2 regions of the uncultured Oribacterium sp. genome follow, and region 1 is predicted to be linked to the other one. Evidence: predicted binding sites of a transcription regulator. Region 1 holds the regulator's gene; the other holds the start of a gene.
The links. Region 1 encodes HrcA, which represses chaperone genes, less so after heat shock. Its sites were predicted from a motif close to TGTTAGCACTCNNNNNNNNNGAGTGCTAACA; they were not measured.

Region 1 (8,055 bases):
CCATACTGCATTATTCGCTTCTCTTATGAATTTTTACTAGTCTACCTTCTCTCCGCAGGCTTCGGCGTAGGCTTTCAGAGCTTCTTTTTGTTTCTTGTTTAATTTCTTCGGGGTTTCTACTACTAAGGTTACGTAGTGGTCGCCTCTAACGTTGGGGTTCTGTAAGGATGGAACGCCCTTACCCCGTAGTCTGGTTCTGGTATCGGACTGGGTTCCGGGAGCAATCTTTAACTCCACCGGTCCGTCCACGGTCTTTACAATGGTGCTTCCTCCCAATGTAGCCTTGGGGAAGCTGATGGCCTCTGTTGAGTAAATATTTACGCCCTGTCTCTTAAAGAAGGGGTGATCGCTAACGGATACCTCTACCAGTAAGTCTCCTCTGGGGCCACCGTTTCTTCCGGGGTCTCCGCCTCCGGACTTACGAATGGCCTGTCCATCATCAATTCCCGCAGGAATAGCAATTTCCATGCTCTTCTCCGTGTTGATGTAACCTTCTCCACGGCAATCCGGACATTTTTCCTTAACCACTGTTCCTTCTCCGTGACATTCCGGACAGGTGGTTACCTGCTGAATGGTACCAAAGATGCTTTGCTGAGTCATTCTTACCTGACCTGCACCGTTACAACGGGGACAGGTCTGTCTTTCCGTTCCCGGCTTTGCTCCGGAGCCGTTACAGGTCTTACAGGTATCTTTATATCGAATCTTAATGGTCTTCTTTACACCCTTAATAGCCTCATCAAAGGAAATACGAAGTCCTACACGAATATTGGCTCCCTTTTCCGGCATATTGGATCTTCTGCGGGAAGAACCGTAGGAGGAACCGAAGCCTCCCCCGAAAAACTCGGAGAAAATATCTCCCATATCCATGCCGCTGAAATCAAAACCGCCGAAGCCGGAGCTTGCTCCCGCAGCGGAATTCGCATCAAAGGCCGCATGGCCATAGGTATCATAGGCCTTTCTCTTCTCCGGATCGGACAATACCGCATAGGCTTCCGAAGCTTCCCGGAATTTCTCTGCGGCACTTTCATCTCCGGGATTAGAGTCCGGATGGTACTGCTTTGCCAACTTTCGATAGGCTCTTTTAATGGCACTATCATCGGCATTTTTATCTACCCCCAGCACCTCATAATAATCACGCTTTTCTGCCATATATTTTCCTCTCCTTTAAATCCCAGGAAAAGACAGGCTTAAGCCTGTCTTCCCCGGAAAAATTTTGAATTACACTTCCTTAAAGTCTCCGTCGACTACATTATCGTCAGCGTTACCGCTCTGGCCTTCAGAAGCAGTTGCTCCTGCATCTGCCGCTCCGGCACCGGCTGCACCTGCTGCCTGAGCCTGCTCATACACCTTGGTGAAAAGTGCCTGAGAAGACTGCATCAGCTTCTCCTGGGCTGCCTTAATCTGCTCTGCGCCGTCCTTGGTAATTCCCTCCAAAGGATTGGCTGCAAGAACATCCTCTAATGCCTTTAAGTCAGCTTCTACAGTTGCCTTATCATTGTCGGAAATCTTATCTCCCACATCGGTAAGAGCCTTCTTGGTCTGGAATACGATGGAATCCGCTCCGTTTCTTACTTCGATAGCTTCCTTCTTCTCCTTATCCGCTGCTTCGAACTGTGCAGCTTCATTTACCGCCTTATCAATATCCTCCTTGGACATGTTGGATCCGGAGGTAATAGTGATGTGCTGCTCCTTACCGGTTCCCTTATCCTTAGCGGAAACATTTACGATACCGTTGGCATCGATGTCAAAGGTAACTTCAATCTGAGGAACACCACGCTGTGCCGGTAAGATACCGTCCAGTCTGAACTGTCCTAAGGTCTTGTTATCTCTTGCAAACTCTCTTTCACCCTGTACAACGTGGATGTCTACTGCAGTCTGATTATCTGCCGCTGTAGAGAATACCTGAGAAGCTCTGGTAGGAATGGTAGTATTTCTCTTAATAAGAGGAGTAGCCACTCCGCCTAAGGTCTCGATAGAAAGAGTTAACGGTGTTACGTCCAGAAGAAGAACATCGCTTGCTCCCTCTTCTCCGCTCATCTTACCACCCTGTACCGCTGCACCAAGGGCAACACACTCATCAGGGTTTAAGTTCTTGGAAGGCTCTTTTCCGGTAAGCTGCTTTACCTTCTCCTGAGCAACAGGCATTCTGGTGGAGCCACCAACCAGGAGTACCTTTCCAAGATCAGCGTTGCTAAGTCCTGCATCCTTCATAGAGTTCTGTACGGGAAGGGCAGTTCTTTCTGTCAAATCCGCAGTAATCTCCTCAAACTTTGCTCTGCTAAGCTTCATATCCAAGTGCTTTGGACCTTCTGCTGTAGCTGTAATGAAAGGCAGGTTGATATCTGTAGTGGTTGCGGAGGAAAGCTCCTTCTTTGCTTTCTCAGCCGCTTCCTTCAAACGCTGTAAAGCCATCTTATCCTGAGAAAGGTCTACCCCCTCTGCAGCCTTAAACTCGTCTACCAACCACTTGGTAATACGATCGTCATAGTCATCACCGCCTAAATGGGTATCACCGTTGGTGGACAATACTTCGATTACGCCGTCTCCGATGTCGATGATGGATACGTCGAAGGTACCACCACCTAAGTCGTATACCATAACCTTCTGCTCGGACTCATCCTCCAAACCGTAAGCGAGAGCTGCCGCTGTAGGCTCGTTGATGATACGCTCTACCTTAAGACCTGCAATCTTACCTGCATCCTTAGTCGCCTGACGCTGAGCATCGTTAAAGTAAGCAGGAACGGTAATAACCGCCTCGGTTACCTTTTCTCCCAAATAGCTCTCCGCATCCGCCTTTAACTTCTGTAAAATCATAGCGGAAATTTCCTGTGGAGTATAATCCTTTCCGTCAATGGATACCTTGTAATCTGTACCCATGTGTCTCTTGATGGAGGAAATGGTTCTCTCCGCATTGGTTACCGCCTGTCTCTTTGCAGGCTCTCCCACAAGACGCTCTCCGGTCTTGGTAAATGCCACTACAGAAGGGGTTGTTCTCATACCCTCTGCATTGGGGATAACAACGGGCTTTCCGCCCTCCATAACTGCTACACAGCTGTTGGTTGTTCCTAAGTCAATTCCAATAATCTTTCCCATAGTCTTTACTCTCCTTTTTCTCTATATACAAAAATGTTTTTCTTAAAAACTTTTTCTTACTAACGTTATTTTAGAACTCTTACATGATATGCTCATGTCTCAGGCATTACTGCCTTACTATCTGTTGTATTGCTTTTATTATCTACTTCTTTACTTTTACCATGGAGTGTCGAACCACATTTCCCCGATAGGTATATCCCTTCTGAAGATCCTGGGTAATGGTATCTTCCTCCGCATCTCCCTCTTCCTCCGTCATCACCGCATTGTGTAAAGCCGGATCAAACTTCTTACCGAGGGCCTCGATTTCCTGAATGTTGCAATCGGCAAACATCTTCTGAATCTGCTTGTAAATCCCTTCTATGCCTTTGACGAAGGGGGAATCCTTTTCCTCTTCCTGCACATGACTTAAAGCTCTTTCAAAGTTGTCCACCACGGGAAGCAGAGCTTCGATAATGCTTTTGGCTCCCAGTTCAAACATCTGTGCCTTTTCCTTCTCGGAGCGCTTTCTAAAGTTCTCATACTCCGCCAAGGTTCTAAGGTACTTATCCTTTAATTGGAGAAGTTCCGGATTCTCTTCGGAGCTTCCTTGCTCTACAGCCTGAGAACTCTCCACGGATTCCTCTCCGGAAGTCTCTTCGGAAGCAGCCTCTGCATTCTCTTCCCTATCTACTTCTGCAGATGCTTCCTGAGCCTTATGAAGCTCCTCTTCCATCCCTTGCTGCTCTGTATTTTCTGCCACAAGTTTCTCCTTTCTCTATCTAAAAACTCCGTTCCATATCCTGAATCAGATTTGTCAAAGTTTTTAAAACCTTCTCATAATCCATTCGCTTCGGTCCAATGACACCAAGGGTACCCTGCATACCGTTACCCAAGTGATACTTTGCGGTAACTACTGCACAATCCGCCATGTCCTCCAAAGGACTTTCTTTTCCGATATAGACCTGAATGCTTCCATCCTTTTCTTCCGACTCGTTATCTTTCAGAAGACCTGCCAATTCCTCCTTCCGCTCTAAAGCGGAAATCAGCTTGGAGGCATTTTCCGAATCGGTAAGCTCCGGATATTTGAAAATGTTGGTGGCACCGGAGGTATAAATCTCTACCTCTTCCTCCTCAGGATGCAAAAGCTCCTGCATTCCCCGAAGTACGGTTTCCATCGTTGCTTTATAAGGCGTTCTATCCATTAAAGAGCGGATATCCTTTTCTCCCAGCTCCTCCACGGAGAAGCCTGCTAAAACATCATTTAGCAAAAGGTTCAAGGAGAGGATGGCAGCCTGCTCCAAATCCTCCGGAATATCTAAGGTAATGGTCTTTACGATATTGCCCTGAAACATCAGAAGGAATAAGACCTTCTGTTTCTCCACCAAAGACAGCTGCAAGAACTTGATTTTGTTCTTCTGCATACTGGGGCCCGATACTAAGGCCGCGTAGTGGGTGTCACTGGCAATGTTTCTTACCAAAGCTTGTAAGGTACTTTCCAGTCGTTCCATTCTGGCAAACATAGAGCTCTTCACATCGGATAAAGCCCGCTCCTGCTTCTCCATAAGCTGGTCCACATAAAAGCGGTAACCCTTATCTGAGGGAATTCTTCCTGCAGATGTATGAGGCTGTATTATATACCCTAACTCTTCCAAGTCGCTCATTTCGTTACGAATGGTTGCCGAGCTTAGATTCAAACCGGAAAACTTACTGATGGTGCGAGAACCTACCGGCTCGCCGGTTTCCAAATAGTTTTTGATAATCGTGGTGAGAATAATCACCTTTCTCTGATCCACAGAACTCTTTCCCTCCTTTCTCGGCTTTGTTGGCACTCGTGTGTATTGAGTGCTAACACATGGTCATAATATACCGCTAATGGAAGGATGTGTCAAGAATTTTTATGAAGAACTTTGTGAATTTCTGATGAACATAGTTGGGCGGAGTTTTTGCTTCCGACTTCCGCATTTTTCTTACTGTTTTTTCTATAGAATATATGGATTTCGCTTTTCCGGTATAGGGCTTACTCCGGGGCACGCTCCCGCTAACCTCGCCACGTAGGGGTTCTAAACTTTTAAAAGACAAAAGCTAAGAACCCACGGGCTCAGATTGCCCCCGTCATAAGCCCTATACCGGAAAAGCAAGCCGAATGTATTGAATAAAGAAGTAATAGAATCAATATGCCAAAATGCAAAATTGAAAAAAATCGAAAAAATTTTTGAATCTAAGACAAATGCCAAAAGTCGGAAGCATGAGAAATCCGCCCCTCCTTGTTCGGGGAAAGAACGCTGTAGAAACGCAAGGCTTGATTTTTACAGTTTGCTCTTCCTACTCCCCTAAAATCATCTCTCCCTTCAGTTCTAAGCCTTTTACCGTTCTAATGCTTCCGATAGCTTCTTTTCCTAAAAGGGCCAATCTTTCTTCTTGCTTTTCTTTGTCTTTCTCGAACACTGCCAAGAGTTCATCCTGTACCGGCAGAATATAGCGGATATATTCTTTATTAAATCCGGTGTAATAGTATTTTCCTTCAATCTCTCGAATTTCTTCTATTAAGATGGAGCTTTCTTTTCCTAAGAATTTCTCTCTAAATTTCTTAGAGTCTTCCAAAGCCAGTGCCAAAAGCTCTTTGGAACGGGCTGTTTTGATATTATCCGGAATCTGCTCCTTCATTTCGTCTGCTTTCGTCCCCTTTCTTCTGGAGAACTTGAATACGTGGAGATCATAGAAGGAGATTTCCTTTAAAAAAGTAAGAGACTCCTGAAAATCCTCCTCCCTTTCTCCGGGGAAGCCAACAATCACATCCGTAGTAATGGCCGCCAAGGGATAAACTCCTCGGATATCCTCTACTGCCTTTTTGAAGTCTTCTTTCGTATAATGACGATTCATTTCTTTAAGGGTCTTTTCCGCACCGCTTTGTAAGGACAGGTGGAAATGAGGGCAGATTGCTTCTACTTCCTTTAAACCTGCTAAAAAGCGTTCCGTAATAATTCTAGGTTCAAGACTCCCCAAACGAATTCTTTGAATACCGGAAATCTTTCCCACCTCAGAAATCAAATGGAGTAAAGCCTCTCCCGTTTCCGCCTTTCTGCTGGCATATTCATAGGAAAGATTTTCAAAATCCAATCCATAGGAAGACAGGTGAATGCCGGTAAGCACCACCTCTTGAAAGCCTTCCTTTGCCAAATGGCGAATCTCCTCCAGGCAGTCCTCTTCCTTACGGCTTCTAATTCTCCCCCGAACATAGGGAATGATACAATAGGCGCAAAACTGATTACAGCCGTCCTGCACCTTTACAAAGGCTCTGCTCTTATCCTTTGGCTTGGAGAGGAAGAGATTTTCATACTCTCCCTCCTCCCGCACCGGGGAAAAGGGCTCCATGGGACTTGCATCATTTTCCAGCATAGCCTCCCGATAGGCCTTAATCAGCTCTACCACCCTGCCTTTTCCGGTATTTCCGATAAGAATATCGATGCCCTTATCCTCTTTCAGCTCCTCCTGCTTTCCTTCCACATAGCAACCGGTGGCGATGACGATGGCCTCAGGATTCCTCTGCTTAGCCTGATGAATCATTTGCCGGGATTTTCGGTCCGCAATATTGGTCACGGAGCAGGTGTTAATCAAGTAAATGTCCGCCTCCTCCGTAAAGTCCACCAGCCTGGCCCCTTCCTGCAAAATCGCTTCGGTCATGGCCTCTGTCTCGTATGAATTGACTTTGCAGCCTAAGTTGTGCATGGCAAAGCGCAGTCCTGCTAATTCCATTTTCATCCTCTTTCTAAAATCCCAGTTCTTTCACGGCTTTCGCTTGACTTTAAAATCGTTCATTACTACAATAAAGTTATCAATTTTAAAGGAGGGTAAGCTGTGAAGACGGTTCGTATTTCATTAAATTCTATTGATAAAGTTAAGTCCTTTGTAAACGAGTTGGTTCGTTACTCTGATGTGGACTTCGATTTGGTTTCCGGTCGTTACGTGATTGATGCAAAGTCTATTATGGGAATTTTCTCCTTGGATCTTTCCAAGCCCATCGACTTAAATATTCATGCTGATGATGGAGAGATGGAGGATATTTTATCCCACCTGGCTCCTTACATCATTTAACTGTTGTATCTTAACGGAAAGAAAGAAGATATACAAGGCTTTTCAAAAGTGCATGGTTTCATGCACTTTTCTTATGTAAAGAAGGAGAATTATGCAATACCAAGCATTTTTGATTAAATATGCAGAAATCGGCACCAAGGGTAAAAACCGTTATGTCTTTGAGGACGCCCTGGTTCATGATATTCGGATGAAATTAAAGAGAGCCACCGGAAGCTATTCCGTTAGCCGGGAACGGGGAAGAATCTATGTGAATGTGAAGTCCGAGGACTATGATTATGAGGAGTGTATTGATGCCCTTCGCCATGTGTTCGGTATTGCCGGCATTGCGCCCATGGTGCAGGTGCCTTTAAGCCCGGACTTCTCCGTTTTGGAAAATGCGGTCCTTTCCTACTTTAAAGAAGCCTATGGAGACAGCAGCGTTTCCTTCAAGGTGGAAAGCCGAAGAGCGGAAAAGTCCTACCCCATGACCTCTCCGGAGCTGGATCAGGAGCTGGGACACAGCATTTTGGAGGCCTTCCCCAATGCTCGGGTGGATGTGCATAAGCCGGATGTGAAGCTTCGGGTGGAAATCCGCCAGTATATGAACATTTACGGAAAAATCATTCCCGGACTGGGAGGAATGCCTCTTGGCACCAACGGCAAGGCCATGCTTTTACTTTCCGGAGGAATTGACTCTCCCGTTGCGGGCTACAAGGTGGCAAAGCGGGGTGCTTTGCTGGAGGCAACCTACTTCCATGCTCCACCCTATACCAGTGAAAGAGCAAAAATCAAGGTTATGGATCTGGCCAAGCAGGTTTCCACCTATACCGGTCCCATAATGCTGCATGTGGTAAATTTCACGGATATCCAGCTGGCTATCTATGAGCACTGCCCCCATGAGGAGCTAACCAT
Region 2 (8,055 bases), on a different contig from region 1:
CGGCGGCAAAAGCTCAGGGCTTACCGGAGTGGCAATAATTTCCTCCACCACCTTTTCCAATTCCTGATTACCGGATTTTCTTGCAAATTCTCGAAGAAGCATGGGGATTGCCGTCTTGGGAATATCCCCGTTTACCCCGTACATGGACATATGGTCTCCATTGTAGGTGGCAAAGCCCAGAGCCAGTTCGGATAAATCTCCGGTTCCCACCAAAAGAGCCCCCTCCTTATTGGCCAAATCCATCAGAATCTGGGTTCTTTCTCTGGCCTGTGCATTCTCATACACAATATCCTTCTTTTCCAAATCCTGAGATATATCGGAAAAATGCTGTAGCACTGCTTTCTCAATGGAAATCTCCCGTAAAGAAATGCCTAAGGCCTTGGCAAGCTTCTCCGCACTGTCATGGGTTTTCTTGCTGGTTCCGAAGGATGGCATAGTGATGCAAAGGATATTTTCCTTATCATATCCCAAAAGGGCAAAGGTCTCCAAACAGACGAAAAGAGCCAAGGTGGAATCCAGACCGCCGCTTAAACCTAAAATCAGCTTCTTACAGCCCACATGTTCCATACGCTTTTTCAAGCCTCTGGATTGAATAGAAAGGATTTCTCTTGCCCTTTCTCCTTCCTTTTCTATCGCCTTTGGCAGGAATGGACAGGGACTTACAAAGCGGTGAAGGGTATACTGCTTCTCCTTCATGGAAAAATACTGTGTATAGGAAGGCTCCTCTTTTACGAAGTATGTGCTTTGCCGCATCCTTTCTCCTTCCAAAAGAGCCAGATTCACATCCGCCCAGAAAATCCCCTCCTCAAAGGGCTGATTTTCTTTTAGAATTCTTCCATTTTCCGAAATCAAACAATGGGCAGAGAATACCATGTCCTGGGTAGACTCTGAGGGACCTGCACTGGAATAAAGATAAGAGGCATGAAGATTCCCGCTGTAATGCTCTAAAAGTCGTCTTCTGCTCCCCCGCTTTCCCACCAGTTCATCAGAAGCGGAACAGTTAGCGAGGATGGTAGCCCCTGCCAGTGCATGCTTACTGGAGGGCGGAACCGGAACCCACAGATCTTCACAGATTTCCACTGCCAGACGGAAACGAGGGTCCTCTTCCCGAACAAAATGAAGGGATGCCCCAAAGGGGATTTCCTTTCTATGGCCTTCTCCCTTTAAAATGTTGGGGATAAAGCGTACCTCTTCCTTTCCTTCCTGAAAATATCTTCTCTCATAAAACTCCGCATGGTTGGGAATAAACTGCTTCGGTACAATTCCCAGGATATCACCATGGTAAGTCACCACTCCGGTATTGAATAATTTTCCTTCCAGCAACAGGCAATAGCCAATCACAAAAAGGACGTCCATGTCCTTCGTTTGTTTGCAAAAGGAAATTAACGCCTTTTCTCCGCTCTCCAAAAGACTGCGCTGATAAATCATGTCCATGGCGGTGTAGGAAGTCAGACAAAGCTCCGGGTATACCAGTAAAGAAACCTTTTCCTCCTCTGCTTTTCTTGCCAAAATCAGCATTTGCTCCAGATTATACTCCGGATCCGCTACCCTCCCCTTGGGGCAGGCTGTAGCTACTCTTACAAAGTCCTTCATACTTCCTCCTGAAATTTTCCTCTTGCCTGCAGTTTCATTTCTTTTAATAAGTTTTCCTTTCCGTCAAAAACAAGAACCTGCTTTTTCCCCTGTTTCTGAAAAAGAATACAGTAAGGTCTGTTTCCTCCCAAGCCCTCTACATGAAGAACGGAAACGCCTTCCCTCTTCCATCCTTCCTCTCTCTCCGGAAGAAAGGGCTGTATCTCCAAAATTTCCTCCGGGCTAATCTCTATCATCTGCTTTCTCTTTCCTCTATGAATAATCTGATCCACAGTAAAACTTCCGCCAAGATAAAGATACTCGTATTCCCTATCCACGGAATTCAGCAGATAGTAAGACAAAAAAAGAACCGGAAAAAGAGCAATAAAGGGAATTGCTAAAAAGTAGCAAAGCACAAGAAATGCCAAAGGAAAGAAAACTGCAAATAACTGTATTCCCTTATCCTTCGCTTCTATCTTTCCCTTTACCAAATGTTCCACATAATTCTCCATCCTGCCCTCCTTTTCTTTTCGCGAAAAAGGAAATAAAGCTAAGCCTAAGCTCAGTTTATTTCCTTTTCCCATTGTAATCGATATTCTCTTCTTTGCCTAGTTTTTAGAAGGATTTCCTTACATCATTCCTCCCATTCCTCCCGGCATCTGTGGCATAGGAGGAGTCGGCTCCTTAATGTCTGCCACAACAGACTCTGTGGTGAGTAAAGAGGAAGCAACGGAAGCCGCATTCTGTAAAGCGGTTCTTGCCACCTTGGCAGGATCCAGAATACCTACCTCCATCATATTAACATACTCTTCATTGTAAGCATCGAAACCGAAGTTTTCCTTTCCTTCCTTTACCTTATTCACAATAACCGCACCTTCCAGTCCGGCATTGTAAGCAATGGTATAAAGAGGAGCCTCCAGAGCCTTGGAAACAATCTTTGCTCCGGTCTTTTCATCGCCCTCTAATTGATTTACCACCTTATCCACTGCCTTCTGTGCATGGATATATGCGGATCCGCCACCTGCAATTACACCTTCTTCCACAGCGGCTCTGGTAGCATTTAAAGCATCCTCCATACGAAGCTTAGCCTCCTTCATCTCGGTTTCTGTAGCAGCACCTACACGGATTACTGCAACACCGCCGGAAAGCTTAGCCAGACGCTCCTGAAGCTTTTCCTTATCAAAGTCAGAGGTAGTGGTCTCAATCTGTCCTTTAATCTGGGCAATACGATCCTGAATCTCCTTCTTCTTACCAAGTCCCTCTACAATGGTGGTCTTTTCCTTGCTTACTTTAACAGACTTAGCTCTACCACACTGGTCGATAGTGGCATCCTTTAAATCTAAGCCCAGCTCTTCGGAAATCACTTCTCCACCGGTTAAGATGGCGATATCTTTCAGCATTTCCTTTCTGCGATCTCCATATCCCGGAGCCTTTACCGCAACTACATTGAAGGTTCCTCTCAACTTATTCACGATAAGAGTGGTTAAAGCCTCACCCTCGATGTCCTCAGCAATGATTAAAAGCTTGGCACCGGTCTTTACTACCTGCTCTAAGAGAGGAAGAATATCCTGAATGTTGGAAATCTTCTTATCGGTAATAAATACATAGGGATCGTCCAGATTTGCTTCCATCTTCTCCATATCGGTGCTCATATAGGCACTGATATATCCGCGATCAAACTCCATTCCTTCCACCAGATCAAGCTCGGTAAGCATAGTCTTGGACTCTTCCACAGTGATAACGCCGTCCTTGGAAACCTTCTCCATAGCATCGGCAATCATATCTCCTACAGTGGAATCTCCTGCGGAAATGCCGGCAACCTTGGCAATCTGATCCTTGCCCTTTACCTTGGAGCTCTGCTTCTTAATGCTCTCTACCGCAGCATCCACAGCCTTGCGGATTCCCTTACGAAGCACGATGGGATTAGCACCTGCCTCCAGGTTCTTCATACCCTCCATCACAATCGCCTGTGCCAAAACAGTTGCAGTGGTGGTTCCATCTCCTGCAACGTCATTGGTCTTGGAAGCTACTTCTCTTACCAGCTGAGCACCCATATTCTCATAGGGATCCTTTAACTCAATTTCCTTGGCAATGGATACACCGTCATTAGTAATAAGAGGAGAACCATAAGACTTATCCAAAACTACATTTCTACCCTTAGGCCCAAGGGTAACCTTTACGGTATTTGCCACTGCATCTACGCCAGCCCCTAAGGCCTTTCTTGCTTCTACTCCAAATTTAATTTCTTTAGCCATATTATACCTCCTTGGAATTCCCTGATTCTTTTACTCTACGATTGCTAAAATATCATTCTGCTTAACAACGGTATACTTCTTTCCATCCAGCTCTACCTCGGAGCCTGCATAACGGGAGAACAGAACGTGCTGTCCTACCTTCACCTGCATGGAAATCTCCTTACCGTCCACAACACCGCCGGGACCTACTGCAATAACCACAGCCTGTCCGGGTTTTTCCTTATCATCCTGTCCCGGTAAAACGATTCCGCTCTTAGTGGTTTCTTCCATCTTTTCTTTTTCCAACACAACTTTATCAAATAATGGTACTAACTTCATAGCAATCCTCCTATTCCTCACAGATCTTTTTTTAACAACAGGGCTATTATAAGAGAATTTATTAGCAGAGTCAAGCACCGAGTGCTAAAAGCCTGTGAAAGTTTTGTGAAAAAATATAAGAAACAATGTATTACGAAAATATTAACAATATCAGAAAAATAAAAGGAATTTTTTATTGCTTATGTGGCAAGACAGGGTATAATAATAAGGTAGCTTGAATAAAAAAAATGGCTTTGGAGGTTTATTTATGAAAAAGAATATTCTTGTTGCAGCTTTAATTGCTTGCATGGCAACTGCATCTGTAATTCCTGCACTTGCTGCAGAGGGCGCTGTTTCCAGCTATGGCGGATCTACCACCACAGTAGCAGAATCCAACGGACACTGGGTAGCTAATAGAGATGGTTCTTGGTCATTCGTAAGCAATGAGAATGGTGCACCAATCTATGGTTGGATTGTAAGTCAGCACCAGTGGTACTACATCGGGGCTAACGGACGTATGGTAACCGGATGGCAGAAGATTAACTTTGATACCTACTATTTCGCTCAGGCACCGGCAGAGAACCAGCCTTTAGGATCTCTTTACATGAATAAGCTTACTCCTGACGGATACAGAGTAGATTCCAACGGTGTTTGGATTCGATAAGCTTTAAAAATTATTTTGAATTCTCAAAAAAGTAGAGCAGGCTCCTCCTGCTCTACTTTTTTCACTAGTAGAAAAAAGGGGTATAAAATAAAAGAATAGCGTATATGCATAATAGGTCTGAAACCGGGGTAATCTGAGCCCGCCGGTACTTGCGAAAAACAAAGGAACTGCCGTTTTTCGCTTAGTATCCGTAAGGACAGACTTTTCACATGAAAAGTCGTCCTGATGCAGACCAACTTCCGAAGGAATTTGCTTTGCGAAGCAAAGTGAGCAGTGGTTAACATAAACCACTGCTAAGTCAAGGCGAAGTTAGCGAGAGCGTGCCCCGGTTTCAGACCTATTACTGCATATACAAAAGCTATGATTATTTTACAGCCCCTTTTTGTCCAAGTGAATTCGGAACGGAGCTCTTCTGTTTTTGAAGATAATTCAAAAATAATTTTCCCTGCCAGATAAGGATTCCTAAGGCAATCACGGAAAGACCCAAGAACCCGTCCTGTACCAAGTCCTGCAGATTGGGAGTAAATATTTCCGTTCCCTTCTCCAAATATTCAAAGATACTGTCCACAAACCACATCAGGCTGGCGGACAAAAAGAGCAAACAGGGAATATGATAGGCATATTCCTTGTTTTTATCCCGTAAAAAACGGAAAAAACTCCATTCTGTTGCAAAAACACTAAGCAATAGATGCATTTCTCTCTCCTTCCTTCTGTAGCTTTCTTTCCAGTACAAAGCAATAAATTGCCCAGATTCCGGTAATAAGAAGGGCCATAGAAACGCCCACCGTGCTCATTTCCTTCAGCATGGTATAGGTATCCTCCGGTGATCTTGCCCCTGTTAAAAAGGGAAAGAAGGGAACAATCTCCCCATGCCAAAAATGTTCAAAAACCAAAAGAATGGAACCGGAAAACAAAAAGTTCGATAAGAGATGCAGCTTCTTGCGAAGACTTAGCCCCACTCCCCTTCCGGAATGCTTTAGGGATGAATCCTTTTCTCCTTCCGGGAAGTTCTCATTTTTCAGTTCGAAAGAATAGCTCTTTTCGCCATTTATCAAAATTTTCCCGCCAACTTCTCCTTTAATAGCTTTTATTCTTGCCTCTTCTTTTCTTTCCTTTTGCACAAGAATCCATTCAGCCGTTTTTACTAAAATCCCCTCTACAATAGGTACTGCAACACAAGCCATAGCTTATCTCCTTTCTAATTTCTCTCTTTAAGCTTTTATTCCGCCTTTTTTACTTTTACAGAAATTTGAGCTAACAGCTCTTCGCCGGTGAGTTCTTTATGCACAATTTCCTTGGGAACAACCCAGCCTAAAGCCTTTCTCTTTTCTATAATATCCGCAACAATCTTTTCTCCCAGCTTATCCGGATCCGTATCTACATACATCACGGAACCAAGAGTCTCTCTGGTACCTTCCTTTAGAAATTCGATGACATTTTTCGATCCGTGAATTTGCGCCTCTACGCAATGGTAGGAATTCACTCCCATCAGTCTGAAGCCTAAGGCTGCATCGATTCCCTTTTCATTACTCCACTCCGGTGAAGTAAAGGCATAGGGCATTTCCTGAATCTTCTTCCCTTCCACACCGGCAATTCCTGCAAAAATACCAGTGGAACGGGTGTTATCAATACACTCACCCACATGCCATACCGGTGGTAAATCCGCGCCTAAGAATTCTTTTAAATTCTTTCCGCAATGTCTTTGGCCGGAAATATTGCAATAGCCCATTTTCATCAGAGGGAAGGAAGCACATCCATTGGTTAAAATTAAAATATTATTTCGGAGTAAAGCATTTGCTACGTCAATAATACATTTTTCGTATAATACCTTAGGATTGTTACATCCCACCATATTCACGATGCCCAGAATCTTGCCTTCCTTTAATGCCTTTGCCATAGGCTCCATGGATCCGAAGCGTTTATGCACATATTCTACGGAGAATCCCACCTCCGCCTCCACTTCGTAGGGAGGAATGTAAACCGGAATTCCCTGTCTGTCCTGGAAGCTCTTGATTCCTCGAAGCACAATCTTCTCCGCCAGCGCTCTGGTTTCTCCGATATTGGAATGATGGTGATCGTATTCATAACGTTCCGCTCCCGGAAGTCTTGCAGAGTCACTGGTGGTAATTACCGTAGTTTTAAAGCAATTTGCCACCTCCATGATTGCCGGGAACACATCCTGTACATCCGCAATCCATAAATCCAAGGCGCCGGTACCCAGTACCAGTTCCGCAGAAACTGCATTGGACAAGGGGATAACGTTGCTATAACGATACATTGCGGAAAGTCCTGAACAGCAGATTCCATAGAAGCGAATTCCCTTGGCTCCGGCTTTCTTAGCCAGCTCCACGAAACGCTCTTCCTGTCCGACTTTAACAATTTCGCTGACCAGGGTAGGAAGATGACCGTGCACTGCAATATTCACATAACCTTTCTTCAAGGCACCGATATTTACCTTAGAGGTTACCCGGTCTCCTACGCCGAAAAGCCCGTCTGTGGCAATGGCGGTACTCACCACACCGGAGAAGGTGAAGGCCAGACCGCAACGAAGGAATTGCTGCATGACACTCTTCCAATCTCCATCTGTACCCACGCCGGTTTTATGATAGGCTTCAAACACCTCGTGATAGGCACTGATGGGAAGGATATCCAATTTCTCCCACAGCTCCTGCCTTTCCTTGGGCGCCATAGCCTTGATAACCTCATACTCCTTCGGAACCGTACGGCTCATATCCTCCAGCAAAACATCTGCAAGCTCAGAAGCTATTTTTTTAATGTTTCTTCTACTGGTCTTTATGCCGAAGGCCTTTGCTACATCCCGAATCTTTTGCTGTCCTAAAATAGGAAGATCCAGCTTTCCCTCCGCTGCCCACTTTAAGGACAGGATGACCTCACGGCCATGCATTCCGTGCTGAGCCACACCAGCCGCAGCAGACCGAAGAAGGTTTCTGGCTACAATCAAATCCGCATCCGCTCCGCAAACTCCCTTTGGACTTTTCGGAGTAACTTTACAGGGACCCATATTACAAATTTTACAGCAAATACCGGCCATACCGAAGCTACACTGGGGCTGCTGTTGATCAAAACGATCAAAGGTGGTATCAAAGCCAAGCTGCTCCTGTCGTAAGATTAATTCCCGTACTGCCGGGTCCGGAGTTTGCTCCAACACATCCTGCTTGGAGGGGAAGGTCTTTCGATAAGCGGAAACCGCATTCATATAATCACAGATAAAGGATTTATCATCCCCATCCTCCTCATGATCGGACT

Region 2: a site for HrcA is predicted at 4,205-4,235, ahead of groES (co-chaperone GroES). Genes of this name have one in related genera too.

The regions. Positions count from the first base shown of each region.
Region 1 is NZ_CABSXI010000031.1:20,035-28,089, reverse strand. It holds gene dnaJ (molecular chaperone DnaJ) at 37-1,149, opposite strand; gene dnaK (molecular chaperone DnaK) at 1,219-3,093, opposite strand; gene grpE (nucleotide exchange factor GrpE) at 3,236-3,832, opposite strand; gene hrcA (heat-inducible transcriptional repressor HrcA) at 3,852-4,865, opposite strand; gene mtaB (tRNA (N(6)-L-threonylcarbamoyladenosine(37)-C(2))-methylthiotransferase MtaB) at 5,395-6,825, opposite strand; gene RDQ32_RS06860 (HPr family phosphocarrier protein) at 6,928-7,164, shown strand; gene thiI (tRNA uracil 4-sulfurtransferase ThiI) at 7,256-8,055, shown strand, end outside.
Region 2 is NZ_CABSXI010000044.1:1,587-9,641, forward strand. It holds gene RDQ32_RS07925 (NAD(+) synthase) at 1-1,593, opposite strand, end outside; gene RDQ32_RS07930 (hypothetical protein) at 1,590-2,084, opposite strand; gene groL (chaperonin GroEL) at 2,202-3,827, opposite strand; gene groES (co-chaperone GroES) at 3,858-4,145, opposite strand; gene RDQ32_RS07945 (hypothetical protein) at 4,393-4,788, shown strand; gene RDQ32_RS07950 (hypothetical protein) at 5,153-5,482, opposite strand; gene RDQ32_RS07955 (hypothetical protein) at 5,466-5,972, opposite strand; gene cooS (anaerobic carbon-monoxide dehydrogenase catalytic subunit) at 6,008-8,055, opposite strand, start outside.